One region of the Tenggerimyces flavus genome, then DNA from elsewhere that is predicted to be linked to it. Evidence: riboswitches for the same ligand, from Rfam matches in the RefSeq annotation. Region 1 holds a riboswitch; the other holds the start of a gene.
The links. Region 1 has a riboswitch for cyclic di-AMP ahead of JOD67_RS41310 (LysM peptidoglycan-binding domain-containing protein). Riboswitches for the same ligand answer to the same signal wherever they lie in the genome.
Positions count from the first base shown of each region.

Region 2: another riboswitch for cyclic di-AMP. It lies ahead of JOD67_RS26540 (C40 family peptidase); the one in region 1 lies ahead of JOD67_RS41310 (LysM peptidoglycan-binding domain-containing protein).

Region 1 covers NZ_JAFBCM010000001.1:5,021,505-5,024,909, forward strand. Annotated here, with positions in the region: gene JOD67_RS23460 (hypothetical protein) at 45-185, shown strand; gene JOD67_RS23465 (TetR/AcrR family transcriptional regulator) at 189-569, opposite strand; gene JOD67_RS41310 (LysM peptidoglycan-binding domain-containing protein) at 751-1,488, opposite strand; cyclic di-AMP (ydaO/yuaA leader) riboswitch at 1,496-1,670, opposite strand; gene JOD67_RS23475 (phosphatase domain-containing protein) at 1,770-2,267, opposite strand; gene JOD67_RS23480 (S9 family peptidase) at 2,352-3,405, opposite strand, start outside.
Region 2 covers NZ_JAFBCM010000001.1:5,669,967-5,673,371, reverse strand. Annotated here, with positions in the region: gene JOD67_RS26545 (hypothetical protein) at 968-1,204, shown strand; cyclic di-AMP (ydaO/yuaA leader) riboswitch at 1,489-1,649, shown strand; gene JOD67_RS26540 (C40 family peptidase) at 1,751-2,731, shown strand; gene JOD67_RS26535 (gluzincin family metallopeptidase) at 2,827-3,405, shown strand, end outside.

The DNA of each region.
Region 1 (3,405 bases):
ACGTCCTCAAGCATTCCGATGCCGTGGCGGGCTATGCCCAGGCCGTGTCTGGTCGGGCTGTCGTTGCCGTCCGCCGCGACGAGCGGAAGACCTCTTCGAGCCTGTCCTGGGAGAGCACGACGTCCCGGCTGGGGCTGATCGTGTCGTCGGGCTGCTCGACGTTGGGTGGGTCGATCCAGCGGTAGTTGTCACTGGTGAGGCTCTCGGCCCAGAGGATTCCGGTGCCGTCGATCTGCCAGGGATTGGCCTGGCGTACGGCGTTCTCGATGCCCGCGGCGGGGTATCAGCTCGTGCAGCAAGCGGAAATGGCCCGGGTCGTTCTTGGCCTGCTCGACGAGCCCGTCGACCATCGTGCGGAGCGCTTGGGGTCCGTCGGCGCGGTCCTGGTCGAGCTCGAGGGGCATGAGCATGCGCGCCGTGATGGCGTGCTCGATGACCGCACGGACGAGGGCTTCCTTGGTGGGGAAGTAGTAGTGCAGCGTCGCCACCGTGATGCCGGCCCTTGCGGCGACATCGCGGGTACGGAGATTGGCCAACCCGTGCTGGCGGATCACCTCGTACCCGGCCACGATCAGCCGCTCCCGCCGTTCCTCCGAGCGCGGCCACGGAGAGTTGTTGGACAGATCTCGGCCTCTATCCCGACATCTGTCCAACAACTCCCGGGGCGCCGGCGAGCAAGCAGCCTGGACACGACGAAACCCCGCCCGGAGGGGTCGGGCGGGGCTTCGTTGTTACTTCAAGAGGGCCGGATCAGCCGAGGAGGAGCTTCTCACCTGGGAAGATGAGGTCGGGGTTGCCACCCACGAGGCTCTTGTTGAGCTTCGCGAGCTGCTGCCAACCGCCCGTGACCTTGTTCGCACGCGCGATCTTGGACAGCGTGTCGCCGCCCTTGACCACGTAGCTCGCACCTGCGGCGGCCTTGCGGTTCGCCGGGGACGTACGCACCGTGCGGGTCGACTTCTCCTCGGAGCTGCTCGACTTGCGCTCCGTCGAACGCGAGGTCCGCTTGCTGGACTTCTCGCGGTCGTCGTTCTTCTTCTCGCTGGAGTCGCTGCTCTTCTTCTTGGGCGTCTCGGGCGCACCCGGGTCACCGCCCTTGTCGCTGCGGCCGAGGCCCAACTTGCGCGAGCAGGCGGGCCATGCGCCCCAGCCCTGCCCAGCGAGGGTCTTCTCGGCGATCGCGATCTGCTGCATCTTCGTCGCCTTGTCGGCGCGCGAGGCGTACTTCGTTCCGCCGAACGCACGCCAGGTTCCCTTGGTGAACTGCAGGCCACCGTAGAACCCGTTGCCGGTGTTGATGTGCCAGTCGCCACCACTCTCGCACTGCGCGAGCCGCTCCCAGGTCTTGAGGCTCGCTGCTTCTGCCGGCAGTGCCATCCCCATCACGGGCACGGCGACTGCGACGCCGCTGACGGCGGCGACGGTGGTGATGCGCTTGGCGGTCTGTTTCGAACGGCTTGCGCCGCGGTGCTTCCCCTTATAGGGCATGCTGATCCGATCCTCTCGGCGCCTGCGGAGTCAGCTGTCGGATTCGGGCGAGAGGTGTGCCCGGCCACCCGTAGGTGGCTTCACCCCAAGGACTCCCACTAATGGGGGCCCGGTGGTGGGTCCTCCGTCTCCGCCCTGCATGTACTCGTAGGTTGTGGTCCGCCGGGCGGAGTTCGGCGAGACGGGCCACAATCGCGCCACCTCCGAGGCGCGACCGGACAGACTCTACGTCGTGACCTTTTCGTTAACAACCGGGGGGATCGGGCATGTGGATAGCGGGGTCACGTCCGTCCGTCTCGTTCCTGAGCATCACTGAGCGCGTCGAATAGTCCGATTTGACCGGGGTCGTCCTGGGTGTTCGACGGCTTTCCCCAGGTCGCCTCGAGCACTGTGAAACCCTGCGCGCGGGCGGCCGAACACACCTCAAAATCGTCGTCGACGAGCAGTGCGACTCGGCGTGTCGCGGCGATTCTCTTGAGAATTTCGACCTTTGTTATGCGCGCTGGGCGACGGTCGTTCGGCCGTCGCAGCAACAGTTCTCCGGCCGGGATTCCGTGGGTGGAAAACCACTTCTCGGTGTCGCGGCGACAGTGTTCCGGCCGCCCGGACAAATAGGTCACGTCGTACCGTTCCGCCAGCTCTCGCGCGACCGCGAGCCCCTCGGGAAGGAGCGGATCGTCGACAGCTGCGGCAAAGAACGCGTCCCAGTTCTTCGGGCGTTTCGCTACGTGATGTAGTCGGTGGGTGACGTCGGCGAGGACGCCGTCGATGTCGACCACCGCGACGGCTCGGGGCTCAGGCATGAGAGAAGAATCCCAGGAGCGGTCCTCAACCGGCCAGCCGCTCCCGGTCAGCTCGAGCGTTCAGACGTACTTGGTGATCCAGGCGCGGACCTCGGCGAGCAGGTGCCGCTGGTGCGCGGCCTCGGCGATCGCGTGGCCCTCCCGCGGATAGGTGACCAATCGCACAGTGGCGTCGTGGTCGAGCAGCGCCCGGTGGAAGCCGATCCCCTGCGAGACGGGCACGCGGACGTCGCTCTCCCCGTGCACGATCAGCACCGGCGTCGACACGTTCTTCGCATACGAGATCGCCGACCGTACGGCCGTCTCGTGCGGCCCCGGCCCGTCCCACGGCCGGTCGCCGCCGAGCGTGGCGGAGAACGTCGGGATGTCGCACTCCCGAACCATGCCCGCCCAGTCGGTCACGCCGGCGCCGACGATCGCGGCCTTGAACCGGTCGGTATGCGAGACCGCCCAGGCGGTCAGCATGCCGCCGCCGCTCCACCCGCAGATCGCGAGCCGATCCGGATCGGCGATGCCACGTTCGACGGCGACATCCACCGCGGCGATGACGTCGCCGTAGTCGGCACCGCAGATGTCGCCGCGGACCGTCGCCGCGAACGTGTGGCCGCGGCCGAATCCGCCACGGAAGTTGGGCATCAGCACCGCGTACCCGGCCGTCGCCAACCACTGGCCCCAGCCCATCGCGTTCTCCAACTGCAGTGACGGGCCGCGCCGGGTGTATGGACCGCCGTGCGGGATCACGACCGTGGGCAGCGGGTCGTTGCCGGCGTTCGGCGGCCGGAGCAGGATGCCGTCGAGCTCCCACTCGTCGTGCGTACGCCAGCGGAACTCCTCGACCGAAGCGAGCGCCACACCGTCCAACGAGTCGCCGTGCGAGCTGATGCGGCGGACCGCGCCGGGCGGGCCGGCCCACACCTCGCGGGTACGGTCGCTGGTCGGGCAGCTGTAGGCGATCACCGGACCGTTCGGCGTCTGGCGCGCGGCGACCCACCACGGGTTGTCCGGCAGCTCGGTGACGACCTCCACCACGCCGGTCCCGAGGTCGCGCCACTCCAACCGCGTGCCGAGTCCTCCGGCGACGATCACGAGCACGCGCCGTTCGCCGGGTACGGCA
Region 2 (3,405 bases), 650 kb from region 1:
GCTCCTGGATGGGCTCTCCGGTGGCTCCCGGGTGGCGGCAAATGATCATGTTTACATGATCATTTGCCGCTCTACGTGGGATACACCCCGCGTAGAGCACCCACTCGCCAGGTAAAGCGGCATCGGTGCCCATCCGCCAACACCACCGACTTACCCAACAGCGACCGCCTGCCACCTCCCCATGAACGTGGAGACTTTTGGTCGCTATAGCGACCAAAAGTCTCCACGCTCATTCTTCTCTGCCCTCGCAGGCCATTTGCCCGCTGGCAGTTCCCGCTCCCATTCGGGGAGTCATCCCGTTCAGCGGCGCCGCCAACATCTCCTCGACGCCGACGCGCCATGCCGGTCACGTCGCAGGCATGCGACCCCGCCAGCCCTTCGCCCATGTCGGCCCGCCCATGTCGGCCCGCCCATGTCGGCCCGCCCATGTCGGCCCGCCCATGTCGGCCCGCCCATGTCGGCCCGCCCATGTCGGCCCGCCCATGTCGGCCCGCCCATGTCGGCCCGCCCATGTCGGCCCGCCCATGTCGGCCCGCCCATGTCGGCCCGCCCATGTCGGCCCGCCCATGTCGGCCCGCCCATGTCGGCCCGCCCATGTCGGCCCGCCCATGTCGGCCCGCCCATGTCGGCCCGCCCATGTCGGCCCGCCCATGTCGGCCCGCCCATGTCGGCCCGCCCATGTCGGCCCGCCCATGTCGGCCCGCCCATGTCGGCCCGCCCATGTCGGCCCGCCCATGTCGGCCCGCCCATGTCGGCCCGCCCATGTCGGCCCGCCCATGTCGGCCCGCCCACCGCGGCCTGGCCACCCTCCCCGACTTGGCCACCATCCCCGCACCCCAGCCACGGGCCGAAGCAGGTCGCCGCGGGCGTTGTCAAGGGGTTGTCGGTGGGCCCGTCTAACGTGCGGAGCGGATCGCCCAGCCGCCTACTTCCCCCTTGGCAGGGCGCAGACCGGATGGAGTGGAAGATGCGGATCGACTGTGACAGCTGCGAGGTCCGGGGCCTCGCGTGCGGCGACTGTGTGGTCGCCGTCCTGCTGGGCGCCCCGCCGAGTGAGCTCGACCTCGACGATGCCGACAGGGCGGCTTTGCAGGTGTTGGCCGATTCCGGCCTGGTGCCGCCGTTGCGCCATGCCAGCATCGAGATTCGGCCTCGCGTGCCCGCCCAGGTGAGCCAAAAGCCCGCCCTCAGGCGCGGCGCCTAACGAGCCCCAAAGACAGTTGCGGAGCGTGATCGACCAGGCTCTGACCTGCGCAACGCCAGTCCAAGAGGCGTCCCGCCAGGAGGAAGCAGAACCCGCATCGCGGGACGGCGCGACACGTTATCTGACACTGCGTAGCCAACTTGACACGGAACGTGATGGACGGTTTTCTTCCCCAGAACGACACAACACGCCAACGGGGATTTGAAGGATCACGAAATGGTCACTAGAGTCCCCCGCCAGGTACTTGTTCCACGGTCGGCCGTAGGGCCGACGCAGGTACCTCGCTGAGTCGAAGGCCGGAAGCCATCCGGCTAGAGAACCGGGGAACCACGCACTTGGGGTGAATCGGAGCCGGCGCGGAGAAGTCAGACCGCGACGGTGACGTAGGGCAAACTTCCCGGCCCGAACCCGTCAGCTCACCCGGTAGGCGTCTGAGGAAGGAAGGAACCACCTCCCGTGCCAATTGGCCGGACTCATCGCACCAAAGGTGCGTTGCTTGCCTTTGGTTCCGCACTTCTCGCGGCCACCGTTCTCATCCCAGGCTCTGTGGGGTACGCCGACCCGCAGAAGAAGCTCGAAGACGTGCGCAAGCAGGTCGAGGAGCTCGAGCACAAGGCCGAGGAGTCCGCGGAACTCTCCAACGAGCTGACCGACAAGAAGGAATCCAGCGGTCGCCGGTTGGACAAGCTCAAGGCGGACACCAAGCGTCAGCAGCAGAAGGTCGCCGCGCTGCGCCGGCACATCGGGCAGCTCGCCGCGGCCGACTACCGCACTGGCGGCATGGACACGACCGTCCAGCTGTTGCTCGCCAAGAACCCCGACGACTTCCTCGCCCACATGACCACCGCTCAGGCCTTCGCCGGCCAGCAGGGTGACACGCTCACCCAGCTGAAGGTGGAGCAGAAGCGGCTCGTCGAGCGCCAGTCGCTCGTGCGGGCGGAGCTCAGCCGCTTCAAGGAGGCGGAAGAGGGCGCCGCGGCCAAGATGAAGGAAGCCGACGACCGGCTGGCCGCATCGAAGGCCGTGCTCAAGCAGCTGACCGCCGACGAGCGCGAGCGCCTCGAGAAGCAGCGTGAAGAGCGCGAGGAGCGCGAGCGCCGCCCCAGCCGCGACAAGGACCGCGACAACCCGGGCGACCCCGCACCCGACGAGGACCCGCCGGCGCCGCCCCCGGGCTCCGGTCGCAACGCGATCGCGTTCGCCGAGGCCAAGCGGTACATCGGCGTTCCGTACGTCTTCGGTGGCGAGAGCATGAGCGGCGTCGACTGCTCCGGCCTCACGTTGAAGGCCTGGGAGGCCGCGGGCGTCAACCTGCCGCACTCCTCCCGCAGCCAGTACGCGGTGTCGACGAAGATCTCCAAGTCCGAGCTGCAGGTCGGCGACCTGGTGTTCTTCTACGGTCGCCGCAGCCACGTGGGCCTCTACGCCGGCAACGGGATGGTGCTGCACGCACCGCGCCCGGGCAAGAGCGTGACATACATCAAGATGTCCTACATGCCGGTCAACGGCTACGGCCGCCCGGGCTGAGCCCGAGCACCAGCCTCAACGAACGGCCCCGGCCCGCTACTCGCGGGTACCGGGGCCGTTCGGCATGTCGGCGCACGTTCCGTACGATGCCTTCCGTGCGTCCGTCGAGCCCGACCGTCCTGGTGCGGTTCCTGCTCGCGGTCGCCATGCTCGTCGTGGCCGCCGTCGTGGCCGGGTTCTTCACCGCGCGCGGTGGGCCGGTTCCGTCCGCGGCGAACGCACGCGGTTACGTCGCCGAAGACCGACCGCCCGTCCGCGTCACCCCGACCACGCCCACGCCGGAGCCCACCACCAGCTCCCGCGCTGGCGCGCCGCGCCCCACCCGCGTCGAGCAGGCCGAGGAGCTGCTGACCCGCCAGGCCGCCGCGGTGACGAGCGAGACCAAGGCCGCCTACCTCGCGACGATCGACCCCGAGGGGGCGGCGTTCGCGCAGACGGCGGAGCGTACGTACGACAACCTCGCCAAGCTCGACGTCGCCGCCTACACCTTCGGCCAGCTCCAGGAGGACGTCGGCGCACTGGCGCACGCCCGCCGCAAGCAGCTCGGCGACACCGCGTGGGTCGCCGACGTCGAGGTCGAGGTCACGTTCAAGGGCAGCGATCCCGAGCCGTGGCGGTACGAGCAGCGCCTCGTCTTCGTCGAACGCGACGGCGTGCTCTACCTCGCCGGCGAC